3 regions of the Micropepsis pineolensis genome follow, and region 2 is predicted to be linked to each of the others. Evidence: riboswitches for the same ligand, from Rfam matches in the RefSeq annotation. Region 2 holds a riboswitch; each other region holds the start of a gene.
What was found. A riboswitch is a leader RNA that binds a small molecule or an ion and turns the genes downstream of it on or off. The one in region 2 is predicted to bind cobalamin.
Positions count from the first base shown of each region.

Region 1: another riboswitch for cobalamin. It lies ahead of ACZ5RI_RS07925 (ribonucleoside-diphosphate reductase subunit alpha); the one in region 2 lies ahead of ACZ5RI_RS00090 (TonB-dependent receptor plug domain-containing protein).
Region 3: another riboswitch for cobalamin. It lies ahead of ACZ5RI_RS12945 (FecCD family ABC transporter permease); the one in region 2 lies ahead of ACZ5RI_RS00090 (TonB-dependent receptor plug domain-containing protein).

Region 1 is NZ_AP042408.1:1,771,561-1,777,626, reverse strand. Features, by position in the region: gene ACZ5RI_RS07945 (MerR family transcriptional regulator) at 1-329, opposite strand, end outside; gene ACZ5RI_RS07940 (cation efflux transmembrane domain-containing protein) at 398-1,003, shown strand; gene ACZ5RI_RS07935 (hypothetical protein) at 1,228-1,878, opposite strand; gene ACZ5RI_RS07930 (flavodoxin) at 1,880-2,554, opposite strand; cobalamin riboswitch at 2,875-3,091, shown strand; gene ACZ5RI_RS07925 (ribonucleoside-diphosphate reductase subunit alpha) at 3,205-5,043, shown strand; gene ACZ5RI_RS07920 (ribonucleotide-diphosphate reductase subunit beta) at 5,085-6,066, shown strand, end outside.
Region 2 is NZ_AP042408.1:23,725-29,790, forward strand. Features, by position in the region: gene ACZ5RI_RS00080 (ATP-binding protein) at 1-335, opposite strand, end outside; gene ACZ5RI_RS00085 (class I adenylate-forming enzyme family protein) at 418-2,136, opposite strand; cobalamin riboswitch at 2,266-2,438, shown strand; gene ACZ5RI_RS00090 (TonB-dependent receptor plug domain-containing protein) at 2,583-4,517, shown strand; gene ACZ5RI_RS00095 (CheR family methyltransferase) at 4,635-5,465, opposite strand; gene ACZ5RI_RS00100 (response regulator) at 5,468-5,872, opposite strand; gene ACZ5RI_RS00105 (histidine phosphotransferase family protein) at 5,902-6,066, opposite strand, start outside.
Region 3 is NZ_AP042408.1:2,889,972-2,896,037, forward strand. Features, by position in the region: tRNA gene ACZ5RI_RS12925 (tRNA-Arg) at 1-60, shown strand, start outside; gene ACZ5RI_RS12930 (bacteriohemerythrin) at 93-515, opposite strand; gene ppk2 (polyphosphate kinase 2) at 694-1,455, opposite strand; gene ACZ5RI_RS12940 (ABC transporter ATP-binding protein) at 1,504-2,271, opposite strand; gene ACZ5RI_RS12945 (FecCD family ABC transporter permease) at 2,268-3,284, opposite strand; cobalamin riboswitch at 3,354-3,559, opposite strand; gene ACZ5RI_RS12950 (ABC transporter substrate-binding protein) at 3,529-4,389, opposite strand; gene ACZ5RI_RS12955 (aspartyl protease family protein) at 4,475-6,066, shown strand, end outside.

The sequences.
Region 1 (6,066 bases), 1.7 Mb from region 2:
TTCAGTTCGTGGCGCAGCGTGTTTAAGTCGGCCAGTTTGCGTTCCACTTCGGCCAGATGGGCACGGGCAATCTGATCGACATCGGAACAGGATCGCTTGCGGTCATCGGCAAGCGCCAGCAAGGCCCGCACCTCATCAAGCGAGAAACCAAGGTCACGGCCACGACGGATAAAACTTAAACGATCCAGATGGCTTTGATCATAGACCCGATAATTGCCGGCACTGCGCAACGGTGCGGGCAGCAGATCCATCTTTTCATAATAACGGATGGTCTCGACTTTGGTGCCGGTGACACGCGCCAGATCGCCGATACGAAATGTTTCACCCATGCCGGTTGACCCTGTAGTGACTACAGGGTTTAAATAGGCTGTCCTGTTGCGTTTTGTCGAGGAAAAACATGGCCTGTTGTCACGAATGCACCACACCACAGCCCGCACACAACGCGCAGTGGCAGCGGGTGCTGTGGATTGCGCTTATCGTTAATGGCGGTTTCTTTCTGGCCGAAATCATCGCTGGCATAGCGGCTGGATCGAGTGCGCTGCAGGCCGATGCACTCGACTTTTTCGGCGATGCGGTCAATTACGCCCTCAGCCTGGGCGTGGCGGGGATGGCACTGAAATGGCGATCACGCGCCGCAATGGTCAAGGGTGCCACCATGCTGATCTTTGCGCTGTGGGTACTGGCCAGCACACTGTGGCATCTGTTCCACGCAACCATACCGCAGGCGGGGGTTATGGGCGGCGTTGGTCTGGCGGCCCTTGTCGCCAATGGCGGTGTAGCCGTGATGCTCTATCGCTTCCGCCGTGGCGATGCCAACCGGCGCTCGGTCTGGATCTGCTCGCGCAACGACGCCATCGGCAATCTGGCCGTGATGCTGGCCGCGCTGGGCGTATTCGGCACCGGCACCGGCTGGCCCGATGCCATCGTCGCGGCCATCATGGGCGGTCTGGGGCTGTGGGGCGGCATCCAGATCATGCGTCAGGCCCATGCTGAAGAGCGATAGAGGGCGGTACAATTTTAAAAAAGCATCATTCAGGCGTATGCGCCAATTTATTCAAACAGATAGCGTGGCAACAACAACGTCGTGAGACACAAACTAGCGGAATAAACTCCTGCACGATGATGTGTTTCTCATATGTGATTACAACATCAATCTGAAGCACCCGAAACATAAAATATTTCATCCGGAAAAAAGGGGGGGTACGCCATAGCAACTTTTTTGCCCCCCTATCTACGCAACCTTTTTGAAACCTGATAGGCAGCAAAGACACCAACACTGATAATCGCGACATAGCGTATGAAATACCCAAAGGTGTCACGATCAAAATCCCAATAATCAAAACTAAACAATCCCAAAAGTTTGTAGGGAATGTCTCGCTCAAAAAAGGCATAAACACCAAAGACGATAAACAAAAACGCCACAGAACACAGAACTAAACGACTGAGGCGACCAAGCGGAGGAATCCTAAAGGTCTTGCAGATCGTTGCTGTCACCATTCGCCAATTAAGTCCCAGATGCAATGATGCCAGGATTAGCACCCAATACGCAGCCATGGCATGGACGTGACGATCTAATATTGCCACTTTAACATGCAAATATGGAAAAAGGTCGTGCGAATTCGCCAGCCCGCTGGCGATGAGCAGAAGCGAAGTAGCCAGCAGCAGCAGATTAAGCGTTGTCGTAAAAACGCGACGCGGGGGCATTGCCCCCTTTCTGATAGATGCATACCAGCGTCGCGAAATAAGGTTGTGAACTAATGCAAACGCAACAAAAGCCGTACCAATGGCTTCATGAACTAGATTGCCAGTAAGTTGATATGCAAACGCAAACAACAATAGTGCAACAAGACAAAGATCGAGAGACAGTCTTGCACGCATACTATCGCGTTGTAGCGAGTTTAAACCCGCGCACCCATGCATCAATTTCAAGACCGGCATCCGCACTGCGTGCATAACCACCAGATCCGCCGCGCAGCGCTAGGCCATCGAGGATCTTCGCTTTGGGATACCGTGCGCGGATGTCATCTGGTCCGCGACCGAGACGACTGCCTTCGTGGGTACAAAACGGCAAAATGGTCTTACCGGACAAATCGTGGTGATCCATGAAGGTAAACAACGCCATCGGCAAAGTTCCCCACCAATTGGGATAACCGATGAACACGGTGCTGTACGGACCAGTGTTTGCAACGTCACTCGCCAGTTTGGGGCGAGCATTCGTCCGTTGTTCCTCTTTCGCCACCTCGGTGGTTTCGCGGTAGTCTGCAGGATAACTGTTTACGGTGCGAATCTCGACGATGTCTCCACCTACCAGCCCATGAATATGCTGCGCCACCACACGGGTGTTCCCGGTACGGGAAAAATAAACAATCAGCGTCTTTGCGGGCTTTGGGGTGGTTTGTGCGTGCGATACTTGCGGCAACATGGATGCAAGCCCACCAACCAGCAAGCCTGCTGCTGTCTCTTTTAAAATCTTACGCCGAGACGTTTCCACGGATGACGGAGCGTTAGCATCCGTAAGATTGGCGCTTTTTTCTGTGTCGTTATGTTCTGCCATGCCACAATTCCTTATGCTTATTCAGTTCAATGTACCGCCGCATAAACTTCCATAAATATAGAGCACGACTGATCATGCGATTAGCCTATGTATCCGGCAAACTCCTATGAATGGGCCTCATAAATTCCAGACGTTAAACCTGACGCGTGAGAAGTATGATTAGCAACATCACGCTGTCATTATATGATCTTGCACTGCCGCTTATGGAAAGCGAAGCGGGCATCTGGCGTGCCCGGCGCACCGCACAGCGGAAAAGTGGCGTCAAGAATATTCTTTTTAGTTAGAACAAATATACTCCTTGACCATAACGGCTACGGTTAACATTATCTTGTGGCTACGGTTCCTCGGATTTCAACATCTAGTTAAAATTTGAGGCGAAGAGGGAAGCCGGTGAAAGCCCGGCGCTGCCCCCGCAACTGTCAGCGGCGTGGTCCGATCACAGCAGTCACTGGCGCCTGAGGTGCCGGGAAGGCCAGATCGGACGCCTTAAAGCGCCCGCGGATGAGCCAGGAGACCTGCCGAAAGCACCAGTATTCGTCCTTGGGCGGGGTGTCCCGATGGGGCGCGAAAGCTGCAGATGGCGCAAAGCCGTTTGCCGTCGCGCATCTGTCTGCCCGCTATTATTGAGCCGTTGGAGGGGAGAAGCCGTTATGACCGTTCATGTCAGCCCGATTGAGGCCGCAGCCGTTGCCGGTGGGGGCAAGCCCGTGCCGGAGGATTTGTGCCTTGACCACAGTCGAGATGCCCGGCTGACCGATTTCGGCAAGGCAACCCTGATCGACCGCTATCAGTTACCCGGCGAGAGTATTCAGCACATGTTCGCCCGCGTTGCCTGTGCCTATGCCGATGATACCGCGCACGCCCAGCGGCTGTACGATGCGATTTCGCAGTTGTGGTTCATGCCCGCCACCCCGGTCTTAAGTAATGGCGGCACCAGCCGCGGATTACCGATTTCCTGCTTCCTCAACGCGGTGCCCGATACGCTGGACGGCATTGTCGATACCTGGAACGAGAATGTGAAGCTCGCCTCCAACGGTGGCGGCATTGGCACCTATTGGGGCGGGGTGCGGTCGATCGGCGAAAGCGTCAAGGGCTGCGGCGAAACATCCGGCATCATTCCGTTCATCCGCGTGATGGACAGCCTGACACTGGCGATTTCACAAGGCTCGCTCCGGCGCGGTTCGGCGGCGGTGTATCTTGACGTCTATCACCCCGAGATCGAGGAATTTCTCGAAATCCGTACATCATCGGGGGATTTCAACCGCAAAAGCCTCAACCTGCATCACGGTGTTGCCATCACTGATGAATTCATGGAAGCGGTGCGCAATGATGCGCCCTTCTCCTTACGCAGCCCCAAGACCGGCGCCCCCTTGCGGCAGGTCAACGCCCGCCAGTTATGGCAGCGCATTCTGGAAACCCGCCTGCGCACCGGCGAACCCTATCTTCTCTATATCGACACGGTGAACCGCGCCCTGCCCGAGCATCACAAGGCGCTGGGCCTGAAGGTGCGTTCGTCTAATCTGTGCGCCGAAATCGTGCTGCCATCGGGTGAAGACCATCTGGGCAATATGCGCACGGCGGTGTGCTGCCTGTCGTCGCTCAACATTGAAACCTGGGATGAATGGTCCACCGTTCCGGGCTTTGTTGAAGATGTGCTGCGCTTCCTCGACAATGTTTTAAGTGACTTTATCGCCAACGCCCCACCCGCCATGGCCAATGCCGCCTATGCCGCGCTGCGCGAACGATCGGTCGGCCTTGGCGTGATGGGCTTTCATTCGTTTCTGCAAAGCCGTGGCATTGCCTTTGAAAGCGCCCTGGCCAAATCCTGGAACTTAAAAATCTTCCGTAAGTTACGCGCGGAAGCCGATGCGGCGTCCCACACGCTGGCCGAAGAACGCGGCCCCTGCCCCGATGCCGCAGAACAGGGCGTGATGGAGCGCTTCTCGCACAAGATCGCCATTGCCCCCACCGCATCGATCAGCATCATCTGCGGTGGCACCAGCGCCTGTGTTGAACCCATTCCGGCCAATATTTATACGCATAAAACACTGTCGGGGTCGTTCTCGGTCTATAACCCGCACCTAAAGCGCATACTGGCCGAACGCGGCGCTGATACGCCGGTGGTGTGGCAATCGATCATCGCCGCCGAAGGCTCGGTTCAGCATCTGGAGTGTCTGTCGGCGGATGAAAAGATCACCTTTCGCACCGCGTTTGAAATTGATCAGCGCTGGATCATTGAACTGGCCGCCGACCGCGCGCCGTTCATCTGCCAAAGCCAGTCGATCAATCTGTTCATCCCGAGCGATGTCCCTAAATGGGATCTGCATATGCTGCACTGGACGGCGTGGGAAAAGGGCCTCAAAAGCCTGTATTACTGCCGCTCAAAATCCCTGCAGCGCGCGGCGTTTGCCGGGGAAACGCAGGCTGCTGTCAAGGTTGATGTCGAAACAGGCCCCACCAACTATGACGAATGCCTGGCCTGCCAGTAAACGGCCTTTCAGTAACAAACGATACGCATACGGATTTGAACATGAGTGATATTCTGAACATCAACCCGATGGATCTGATCGGCACCGGCCGGGTTGGTCTGTTGCAAACCTCTGGCACCTATAATGTTGACCGCTACCCGTGGGCCTATGCCTACTGGAAAAAACAGCAGCAGATCCACTGGATGGGCGAGGAAGTGCCGTTGGGCGAAGATGTCAAAGACTGGGCATCAGACCGGGTATCGGATACCGAACGCAATCTGCTGACCCAGATTTTCCGCTTCTTCACCCAGTCGGATGTTGAGGTCGGCGACAATTATATGAAGCGCTATCTGCCGATTTTCCAGCCGCTGGAAATTCAGATGATGCTGGCCGCCTTCACCAATATGGAGACGGTGCATATCGACGCCTATGCCCTGCTGCTCAAAACGCTGGGCATGCCGCAGGTCGAATTTGAAGCCTTCCGCGACTACAGCGCCATGCGCGATAAAGCCGATTATATGCATACCTTCGGCGTTGATACCGTGGCCGATGTATCCCGTACGCTGGCGATGTTTGGCGGCTTCACCGAAGGCATGGCGCTGTTCGCCAGCTTTGCCATGCTGCTCAACTTCCCGCGCTTCAACAAGATGAAGGGCATGGGCCAGATCGTCACCTGGTCGGTGCGCGATGAAAGCCTGCATTGCGAAGGCATCACGCAACTGTTTCACGCCTGGAATGCCGAAACCGGCGCACTGACCAAAACCGTGCGTGATGACATTCTGGACGTTGCCAAAACCATGGTCGGGCTGGAAGAAAAATTCGTTGATCTGGCGTTTGAACTTGGCCCGGTTGAAGGCATGGGACCGAAAGATATTCAGGCCTATGTCCGCTACATTGCCGACTGGCGGCTGACCCAGCTCAAACTGCCGGTGCTGTTCGGCCATTTCCGCGCCACCGACACCGGTTATGAACAGATCAAACCGCACCCGCTACCCTGGCTGGTCGAAATTCTGAACGGCGTCGAGCACGCCAATTTCTTTGAAC
Region 2 (6,066 bases):
ACCGTGGTACCGACAATCTCACGCATGGCCCGGTTGGCGAACAGCGCCTTGCCGCCCAGATCAACCAGCAGCATGGGGTCAGGCAGGCGCTCAAACAGATTGCGCACCAGCGGCGGCAGTTCCGGCTTAGCGGGCTTGATGGTCTCCAGCAAGCGGCCACGGGCGCCACGGCGCAGGGCGGTCCCCGCCGCCAGTGCGGCCAGCCCGGCCAGCCCGCCCCACAGCAAGGCCCACGCACCACACAGCCCCGCCAACCCCGCGCTGACCACAAGCCCAACGCCCAGGTGAATGAAGCCCTGGGAGGCCTTACTGCGCCATGCGGTATCTGCCTTCATATGCCAACCCTATGTTCATAAATTTTAAAATTCACTCTAATAGGGACGATATGCGACAGGAAAGCGACGCCATTCGCATTTGTTACGAAGTTTCTGCGGTTTGTTCGAGCAGGCTTTTCAAACCACTGCGGGTGAGCTTGCCAGCGGCATTGCGGGGCAGCCCGGATGAAAACACGATTTTTACAGGCACCTTGAAGGCTGCCAGCCGTTCCGCCGCATAGGCTTTCAGCAACCCGGCACTGGCAGACGCCCCCTGGCGCAGCACCACCACGGCAGCGGGTACCTCGCCCAGCTTCGGGTCGGGCAGCGCAAGCAAAGCCGCCTCACGCACCGCCGGATGGCTGGCGAGCACAGCTTCAACCTCGCCGCAGAAGATATTTTCGCCGCCGCGAATCAGCATGTCCTTGGTGCGCCCAACAATGGTGCAGAAACCTTCGGCATCAATGCGGGCCAGATCGCCGGTGCGGACCCAGCCATCGACAAAGGTTACGGCACTTTCCTCTGGCCGCTGCCAATAGCCCATGGCGACGTTCGGCCCATAGGCCCACAGCTCGCCCACCGTATCCGACGGCAGCACGTGGCCCGCCGCATCGGTCACCTTGATCGCGCAGGTCGGCGGCGGCAAACCGCAGGAGGCCGGATGGTCAAGATATTCGCGACCCGAATGACCAATACAAAGCGAAGCAGTCTCGGTCATGCCCCAGCCACTGCCGGGCACCGCAGGGGCGAAGACCCGGGCAATCTCGCCCGCCAGCGCCGGGGCAAACGGTGCCCCGCCATAACTGATCAGCCGCAACGATGTCAGGTCATAACTCTGGCGCGCCGGATGATCGAGCATGGCGCGGGCAATCGCCGGCACACCCCATAAATGGCTGACGCGCTCGGCTTCGATCAGCGCGAAGGCTGCTTCGGTATCCCATTTGGGCATCAGCACCAGCCGCGCCCCGCTATGCAGCGCCGGAATCATCACGGCGCAGGCCCCTATGACATGGAACAGTGGCACCGTTAGCAGCATGCTGCGCTGGGGCTGACACAGGAAATCGGCATCCGGCAGCGCCCCGCCTTCGCAAAGACGGGTGCGAGCCAGCGTATAGGCCATCGCCATAATCGTATCGAGCAGGTTACTCTGGCTGCACAGCACCCCGCGCGGCCGCGATGCCGTGCCCGAGGTGTAGAAGATGGCCGCAGCGCTGTCGGGTTCCAGCGGTGGCGGCACCTGTGGGTGCCGTGGCAGCATATGCCAGCGGCCCGCCGGACCGATCACCGCTTCCAGCTGGCTGACGCCTGCCCCCCCTCGCGATGCGCCGCACACCCAGACATGATCCAGACCAGGCTGCGCAGGCAGGCGACCGAGCCGTGTGTCATCGACAATGGCAAACTCAGCCCCACTATCGGCCAGCGCCGCCGCCAGTTCGGCCTCGGTCCACCAGGCATTAAGCGGCACGACCAGCGCCCCGGTCTGCAGGATGGCAAAAAACGCCACCGGCCATTCGGGCAGATTGCGCATGGCCAACCCGACGCGCTGGCCGGGGACCACCCCATGGGCTTTGAGGTCGGCAGCCAACGCCTGAACTGCGCGAAGAAATGCGTCGTAGGTGACCCTCGTCGCATCATAAATCAGAAATTCCCGCGCGCCGAAACGTTCCGCCCGCGCCAGCAAGGCTGGCACCGTGGCGGGCGCACATTTCCACACCCGCAAGGCGCGATTACCCTGCTGAACGGTCTCGATCTCAAAACAGGACCCCGGCCGGGTCAGCGCGGCATCCGCCGCCGCCCGAGACCATATTTTGCCATGCATCATGGCCCGCAGCTATTCCTTAATGGCACAAGGGCCATTATCCACGCTTGTTGCCGCGGGGGCAACAGATGCCTGAAATCGTGCACAGGCAACGGCTTAAACGTTGACGGTACCGCCGCTTTCGGCTTTGTAGACAGCCATCAGACGTAAGGTTTTGGGAACACGCACATCAAACGTGGCTGCCCCCGCAACTGTCGTCGGCAAGAGACGCCAACACGCCACTGAAGCCATATGCGCTTTGGGAAGGCTGGTGCTCTCGTTCGCAGCCGGCTAGCCAGGAGACCTGCCTTGCGTCGTCGTCCAGTTTTCGGCCGGGGTGTGCCGGAAATTAGCGGTTCTATCCGTCGCGGCGACAACGTGTATGAGTCGCTGCCGCGGAACATTCTGGCCATTCGAAGGATCAGGCTGAACCGCCACCGGCTCTTGGGATCTATTCCAGGAGAAATTTTATGCCTACATCCCGTTTAACGACAATCCTGCTTGGCACCACCACCGCGCTGATCGCCGCGTTTGGCACCTGCATGGCCCCAGCGGCCGCACAGGAGGTTGAGACCGTGGTGGTTTCTGCCACCCGCACGACCCAGCCGCTGGCCAAAACCGGCACCACGGTCACGGTCATTGATGCCGCCGATCTCGACGCCCGCCAGAGTGTCAGCCTGACCGACGCCTTGAGCGACGTGCCCGGCCTCAGCATCAACCGCACCGGTGGCGCGGGGCAGACCACTACGGTCTATTTGCGCGGTGCAGACAGCGGCCAGACCCTGACACTGATCGACGGAATCCGTCTCAACGACCCCAGTGACTCGTCGGGCAGTGCCAATTATGGCGATCTGTTCCTCAACAATATCGACCGCATCGAAGTTATGCGCGGCGCCAACTCGACCCTGTATGGCAGCAATGCCATGGCCGGTGTCATCAACATCATCACCAAGCGCGGTGGCGACACCGCCCTGACCGCCAGTGCGGAAGCTGGCACCTTTGATAGCTGGCGCGTCAATGTGGCGGCAAATGGGACTGCCGGGGCCACGGAATTCGGTGTCGCGGCCAATGATTATGCCACCAAGGGCATTTCAGCCGCGGCTGGCCAGCACGAAGCGGACGGCACGGCCAACCAGTCGCTCAATATCAACACCCGCACCCACCTGAGTGATACGATCAGCGTTGATGTCATCGGCTATTACGATCACGCCCACACCAAGTATGACGATGGCTACGACGCGAGCTACAATCTGGCTGACTCTGCCACCTATGAAACCCACAGCCTCTACAGCGGCTATGTCGGCATCAACCAGACGGCGCTGGATGGCATTCTGACCAACCGGCTGGCGCTGATCGCGTCCTCGTCCAAGCGCGATTTCTTTGATTCCGCTTACGACACCATCCACCACAACTATGCCTATGACGGTGGGGCGTTCCGCGTTGAATATCAGGGCGTGGCCAAGATCGACGACAGCACCGAGCTGTCCTTCGGGGCCGAAAGCGAAACAACCTATCTCGATAATGATACCTTCTCGTCTTATGCCGCCGCCGATCATATCGCCGGGCACAAGCGCACCACGTCGGGCTATGGCCAACTGCAGAAGACTCTGTTCGACCAGCTGACGCTGACCGTAGGTGCGCGCACCGACAATGATGACGAGTTCGGCAGCCACACCTCGGTCAAGGTCGCGGCGGCCTGGCAGATTCCGGAGCTCGATGCCACCCTGCATGCCAATTACGGCGACGGATTTAAATCGCCGACGCTCTATCAGCTCTATTCGGCCTATTCCAACCCGATTGATGCCCTGAAACCCGAATCCGCCCGCACGTGGGAAATCGGCGCCGACAAGAATTTCTTCGATGGCCGGCTGCACGCCTCGCTGACCTACTTCTGGCGTCATACCAGCAATCAGATTGACTGGCAGAACTGCTACAGCGCGTCTGATGCCCCCGGTTGCTCGCAGCGGCTGCAACAGTATGGCTATTACGTCAATATCGACCGTACCAAGGCCAATGGCATTGAAGCGGCGGTGGACACCCACCTGACCGATACGCTGACGCTGTCGGCCAACTACACCTATATGAACGCCACCGACCGCGACACCGGCCTTGATCTGGCCCGTCGTCCGCATTATCTGGCCAACGCCAATCTGCGCTGGCAGGCCACCGAAGAACTCGGCCTCGGCGTGGCGATGAACTATCTCGGTCAGCGCTTTAATGCCGCCAGTGAAACCACCAAGCTGGGTGCCAAGGAGAAGGTTGATTTGTTCGCCGATTACAATATCGACGCGCACTGGCAGATCTACGGCCGTATTGAAAATCTGTTCAATGACCGCACTCAGGCGGTGACCGATTACGGCGTAGAAGGTCTGGGTGCCAGCATCGGCGTGCGCGCGCGGCTCTAAGGCAACGAGCGCAAAAGTATAGACAGTTTGCGCGCAAAGGCGCGATCAAACAAAAAAACAGAGCGACGGGCCGATCGCATATGACCAGCCGTCGCTCTAATCGCCCATCAAAGCTGGTCAGCTCCGCCGGGCATACACGCCGGGGGCTGATCGGCAAATATTGTGGAAACCGGTCATGGGTGGCACCATTTCGGTGCTGCCCGTCACCAACACCCCATCAGGGGCCATCTGCCCGGCGATTTTCGCCAGCACGTCGCAGCGGCACGGCAGATCGAAATACATCAGCACATGCCGACAAAAAACGATGTCGAGACGGCCAAGCCAGTCGAACCCATCACACAAATTAAAAATACGAAACGTCACCAGATCGCGTAAATCCGCATGAACCTGCCAGCCATCCTCGGCCGCGTCGAAATATTTCTGTAAATGACGCGGCGTCAGGCCGCGTTCAATTTCTGCTGCACTGTAGTGCCCTGCCGCCGCCTGCTCGACCGCCGGGGCCGACAGATCACTGGCGATCAGTTCGATATGCCAGCCCGCCGCGAGCAGACCGAAATCAGCCAGCATGATGGCGATGGAATAGACTTCCTGACCACTGGCGCAAGCCGCACTCCAGATCCGCAAGGTTTTATCCGATGCCCGTTTGGCAATCAGGCCAGGCAAGGTCTGATCTCTGAGCGCCCAGAACACTTCGGCATCGCGAAAAAATGCGGTGTCGCTGACGACAAAGGCTTCGAGCACCGCCGACGACAAGCCCGGCCCGGCATCGGGCAGATGCAGATCGTCGATCAGGGCCGCAAACGAGTGAAAACCAAAACGCCGCGCCACCAGCGCCAGACGATTGCTGACAAATTCCGGCGGCAAGCCATCCAGTCGCAGCCCCGTGCGCTGGCGCAACCATTGCGCCAGATAGTCGAAATCGCCGTGGTCCAGACAACATCCGGTCATGATCAGTTCCCGGACGCGAGCACAGACCCTTTCAGCGCGGCAGCAATGGTTTCGGTGTCAAAGGGTTTGAGCAGATACTCATCCGCCCCGGCCTGGACCGCGTCGGTCAGCAGCGCCGTATCGTTTTCGGTCGACAGCACGATGATGCGGGGTTTGCCCGCCACACCCTGACGGCGCAGCGTGCGCACGAAGCCTACGCCATCAGCACCGGGCATATTCAGATCGACCAGAACAACATCCGGCATCGCCCGCAGACAGCACGCCAAGGCGCCGTCGAAATCGGATGCCTCCTCCACCGTATAGGTCAGTTTTTCCAGGATCTGACGCGCCACTTGGCGCATCACCCGGCTGTCATCAATAATCAGCCCACGCATTGAACGCCCCTCATCATAACCGGATGCAAACATGTTGTATCCGCACCACCACCCCTTAATGTTTAAACCGTCTGAATTTCAACCTGATCCGGGCCGGGGGTCAATTGCAGCTTTATCCCCAGCACTGTGGCGAGCTTTGCCGTCAGGGCAGGTTGAATCGAGCGGGCTTCATAACTGTTATCCGGTCCGCCGCCGAGCAGCAGGCGCGCTGTTTCCTCGGCAATGCG
Region 3 (6,066 bases), 580 kb from region 2:
GGATAGAGCGGCGGTTTCCTAAACCGTAGGCCGCGTGTTCGAACCACGCCGGGGTCACCATTTTCTCACCCACTGCCCGCTTTGCGTGCGGATCAGTGGATGCCGCGGGCGTTGAGAAAATGCCCCAGCTCACGATCCTCGCTGCACAGATGGCCAGACAGCCAGCTTTTGAGAAAAAGCGACAGCTCGCGCGCCACATCGATCATGGCCAGTGTCCCGGCCTTGTCGACGCCTTCCTGCTGAAAGGCCCGGATGCGCCCGGCGAACCAGATATGCTGCGCTATGTGGCGGTCAATATGGGGATAGCCGGTCTCGGCCATCACCCGCTCTTCATGCTTAAGATGATGATCGGCATAACTGATCAGACCATCAATAACCGATGACGCAACATTAACCGTGCTACCGTCAAGAATAGATGCGTATAGTTTATTGGTCAGCTCAACCAGTTGCATATGCTCCTGATCAAACTGGGGAACACCAACACAGTAATCGCTCGTCCAAGGGAAAATAATCATTTCACCTACCAATTAATGGACATGATACTTCAGTGCATATGACAGATAGGCAACTTGAATACATGTACAAATTTGCACACGCCCAGTTGCATACTTTCACATAAGCAGACACCAACTACATATTAAATATTTTACTAAAATTATGCCTTAATCAAGGCAAACAACTGCAGCCCTATAGTTACGGGGCCAATGCAGATTTCTTCTTTTCTGACCAGGCAAAGACCACATCACGATCTGGCGCGACTAATCCCTTATCTTTTTCAGGGTAATCGAACCCGGCCAGCAAATCGCGAATGATTTCAATGCGTGCGGTCTTCTTGTCGTTGGCCTGCACAACGTGCCAGGGCGCCGCGGGATGGCTGGTGCGGGCCAGCATCTCGTTACGGGCCAGCGAATAGGCTTTCCAGTTCTTCGTCGCGGCCTCGTCTACCGGCGAGATCTTCCACTGCTTTAGCGGGTCTTCACTGCGGGCACTCAGGCGCTTTTTCTGTTCGTCACTGTCGATATCGAGATAATATTTGCGCAAAAAGATGCCGTCATGCACCAGCAGCTTTTCAAACGGCACCACGGTTTCAAAGAAATCCTTGACCTGATCGGCCCGGCAAAAGCCCATCACCCGTTCGACACCGGCACGATTGTACCAGGAGCGGTTAAAGACGACGAATTCGCCACCGGCCGGCAGATAGGGCACAAAACGCTGATAATACCATTCGGTCTGTTCGCGGCCGGACGGTTTGCCCGGGGCGTGAATGCGGGTATCGCGCGGGCTCATATGCTCGATCAGGCGCATGATGGTGCCATCCTTACCGGCCCCGTCACGCCCCTCGAAAATCACCAGCACGCGGGAGCCTTCCAGGATCAGATAGCGTTGCAGCTTGACCAGCTCGACCTGCAACGACCGCAGCAGATCCTCGTAAACCGCTTTGTCTTTCTTACCCATCACTACCCCGATATGTTGCAGGCTTGCGTGAAGCCTACCGGGATAGCTTTAATTTCGATTAAACTCAACCAAGGCGGTGCCATCCGCCGCCACGGCCCGCCGCGCCGACAAGCCAAACACCCGGGCCAATACGGCATCATCCAGCACATCGGGGCCGCCACTGGCCGCCACCTGCCCGTTTTGAAGGACAATCAGCCGGTCGCAGCGCCGCGCCAGCGTCAGATCGTGCAAGGTAACCGCCACGGCAACGCCACGGGCTGCCTCGGCCTGCAACAGCTCGATCAGGGCAAACTGATGGGCCGGGTCCAGAAACGCTGCCGGTTCGTCGGCCAGCAAAATATCGGCCCCGGTGGCCAGCGCCCTGGCTAAAAGCACCCGCGCGCGTTCGCCCGCCGACAAGGCATCCATGCGCCGCGCGGCAAAAGCCGTGGCATCAGCCCGCGCCAGCGCCAGATCCACCGCCGCCAGATCCGCCGCCGTCAGGCGGTTAAGGCGCGGGTGATAGGGCATCCGGCCCAGCATCACCACCTCGCGTGCCGTTACCGGCCACACCGTCGCCCCGCCTTGCGGCAGATAGGCCAGATAACGCGCCAGCGCCGTGCGCCGCCAGGCTGGCAGCGGCTTATCCAGCACCCGAACCGTGCCACCGGCCAGTGGCACCAATCCCAGCGCAGCCCGCAACAGCGTGGTTTTTCCGGCGCCATTGGGACCGATAATACCGGTCAGGGTACCAGCTTCAAAATCTGCCGAGATCCCGCGCAGCACCGGCTGGGACCCAAAGCGCACCTCGGCCGCAGCAAAAACGATCCTACTCATGACTGCCCCCGGAGCCGGAAAACCAGCCAGAAAAAGAACGGCGCACCGATCATCGCGGTTACCACGCCCAGCATCAGTTGCCCGTCGGGCAGGATCAGACGCGCGGCCACGTCGGCCAGACAAACCAGCACCGCCCCGCCCAGCGCCGAAGGCAGGATCAGACGGGCGGGGGAATAGCCGCACAGGGGCCGCAACAGATGCGGCACCACCAAACCAACGAAACCAACCGCCCCGGCCGCGGCCGTTGCCGCCCCGGTGGCCAGCGCCACACCCAACACCACGCGGCGGCGCACCGATGCCACATCAACACCCAGACTGGCGGCGGCTTCTTCGCCCAAAATCAACGCCTCAAGCCCGCGCGCGGCAGATGCCAGCAGCAGCAGCCCGATCAGAACCAGCGGCGCAGCATAGGCCAGATCAATCAGTGTACGGTCTTTCAATGACCCCATCAGCCACAGCACCATCTCGCTGATGGCATAGGGATTGGGCGACAGGCTGAGCGCCAGCGCGGTCAGCGCGGCGGCAAAGCTCGACACCGCTACCCCCGCCAGCACCAGTGCCACATCACTGGCCCCGGCCCGCGATAAAAAGAACAGGATCACCGCCGCCAGCAGCGCCCCGGCAATGGCCAGCGCGGGCAGCAGAAACGGGTTTAACGCCGCCAATCCGAAATAGAGTGCGATCACAGCGCCCAGCCCGGCGGTGGCGGTAACGCCGGTGACGCCCGGCTCGGCCAGCGGATTGCGGAACAGCCCCTGCAGCGCCGCGCCGGAGCCACCAAGTGCCGCCCCGACCACCAACCCAAGCAGCGCCCGTGGCAGGCGGATTTCACGGGCAATGATGCCCGCAGGCCCCACCCCGTTGATCAGCCCGGCGATCAGTACCTTGGGGCCAAAGCCTGCGGGCCCCACCAGAAGCGACAGCAGCAAGCCTGCCAGCGCCATAACAGCCAGCACCAGGGTTATGGGTAAGACGCGATATTTTTGCGGATAAACGGCAAACAGTTTCGACATGCGACCTTCCAACGTCGCCGCCGTCGCAAAACCTGCGACTTCTCCGGCAAGGCGCACCCCGGCCCTGGCAGTGGACGACAGATACCGTCAGGTCTCCTGGCTTTAAGCGGCCGGCCCGTAACGGACCCACTTCTGAGCCTTCCCAGCACGAAAGCCAGTGGCTCAAAAACAACAGTGCCGCCGACAGTTGCGGGGGCAGCCGCGTCTATGATCCGCGTTCCCTGCTCGGCATCCTGAAGCCCTTCTAATGCCCCGACGCAGGCGGCGCAAGCCTTGCCGCCCGCAGCGCGGCCGCATCATTGACCAGCGTGGTAAAGGAAGTGACAGCATCGGCTGCCCAGGGACCGGCGCACAACAGCTCGGGCAGGCGCTGGAACCGCATCAGGCTGCGCCCTTGCAGGGTTTGCAGGGCCGGATGATGCAGCACACGATAGGCCAGCGCACTGCCTACCTCGCTTTCCCCACCCAGAATGAGCAAATCGGGTGCCGCGGCAACAACCGTCTCGACCGGCAAGGTCCCGCGGGCCCCTTTCAGCAGCGCGGGGGCCATATCATCGCCCCCGGCAATGGCAAGGATTTCATCGGCATAACCCGACACGCGGGCATAGCCATTGGGCTGATAGAGAATGGCCCGAACCCGACCGTGCGGGGCAGCCGCCCGGGCCGCCGCCAGTTTGGCATCCATCGCCGCCAGCAGGGCCTTGGCCGCTGCCGGATTGCCCAAGCTGTCGCCCAGCATCATGGTGGCGCTGCGGATATCGGCCAGACTGTCGGCCCATGGCACATCCAGCACGTCGATATGCAACTGTTTCAGCGTGGCGCGTAAGCGTTGATTGGTTCCGGCGTACATCACGACCAGATCGGGTTTCAGCGCCAGAATAGTTTCCGCCGAAGGGTGAATGGTGCGGATACCGGCCGCCTTGTCGGCGATGGTCGAGACCTGCGGATGGCGATCGGTCGCTTCATAGGACAAAGCGGCGATATGATCGCGCGGCACCAGCCGGAAAACATACTCGTCGGCACAAAGATTCGTCGAAACGATGCGTCTGTACGGCCCCGCCGCCGCATCTAGTGATACAGCGATGCCCCCGGCCAGCAGAGCCATGCAAAGCACGCATAGCTTTGAAATATTGCGATACACGCGATGCCGTCCTAACTTTCGATACCGGATAAACGGAAAAGTGGAGCCCATGCAAAGATTTCTCACGAGCGTACTGACAGGCCTGTTGCTTGCCGGTTCCCTGACCTGTGGCGCGCAAGCCGCCCCATCGGTGGCACAAATTCTGACCGCCAACAAGGCCGCAGTTGGTCAGCCCCCCAAGGGCAAACCAACGTTACAGACCGATTATGCCCTGACCGCCTTTGGTATGACCGGCACCGTCACGATACAGACCGACAGCGTGCAGGGATGGAATGTGACCCGGATGGTGCTTGGCGCGATAAAAGAGAATAGCGGGTTTGACGGACGCAGCCCCTGGGATCAGGACACCTCAGGGGTTGTGACCACACAGGATACCGAAGAGTACAAACAACTGGCTGTCAATCAGGCGTATCGCGACAGCAATACATGGTGGCGGACGGATCGGGGCGGCGCCATCATTACCGCTGTGCAAAAAACAGAAGACGGAAAAAACTATACCGTTCTGACGGTAACGCCCAAAAACGGAAAACCTTTTGACGCCTGGTTTGATGCCACCAGCCATCAGCTGGCCAAAGTGGTGGAAAAACACGCTGCCGATACGAACATCTCGCGCTTTAGCGCCTACAGCGCCGTCAGCGGATACAAAATACCAACGAAAATCACCACGGATACCGGCAAGGGTGAGAAATACCTTATCACCCAGACACTGACCAAGGCGCGGTTCCTGCCTGCGCAAAAGCAGACGGATTATGCCCCACCCAAAATGCAGGTGGCGGATTTTACGATTGTCGGTGGGGCCACAGAAACCACCGTGCCCTTCACGCTGGTCAACAATCACATCTATGGCACGGCAAAATTTAACGGCAAACCGATTACCGCCATTTTTGATACCGGCGGTTTGAATCTGGTGACGCCGAAAACCGCCGCCGGGCTGGGCTTGAAAACCGAAGGCACCATACCGGGCGGCGGAGCCGGTGAGGGTATTATGGAGGGCGGTATCAGCCATGCCGACCGTATAGACGTCGGTGACGCCACAATCCACAACCAACAGATTTTCATCCTGCCGCTTGATGCCATGGCGCATGTGGAAGGCATCCCGATGCCGGGCATGATCGGCTATGAAACCTTTCGCCGCTTTGTTACCCGCATTGATTATATGGCGGGCAAGCTCACCCTGATTGATCCGGCCAAGTTTGATGCCAAAGAGGCCGGAACCGAAATTCCCTTCATACTCAATGAACGCGTCCCGCAAATTAAAGGCAGCTTTGAAGGTATTCCCGCCACCTTTGATATCGACACCGGATCGCGCTCAGAACTGACCGTCAACAAACCCTTTGCCGAACGCAACAATTTGCGGGCGACGCATAAAGGCGTTGATGCGGTTTCGGGCTGGGGTATCGGTGGCCCATCGACCGGTTATGTCACACGCGTCAGCGAAATTACGCTGGGCGACGTGAAAGTGCCGAATATCGTTGCCGATCTGGCCGACCAGAATAAGGGGGCCTTTGCCGGGGATGATTATAACGGCAATATCGGCAGCGGCCTCCTGAAGCGTTTTATCGTCACCTTCGATTATGCGCATCGCAAAATGTATCTGAAACCGCAACCCCTGCCGGTGACCGATATCAGTGTCTATGACCG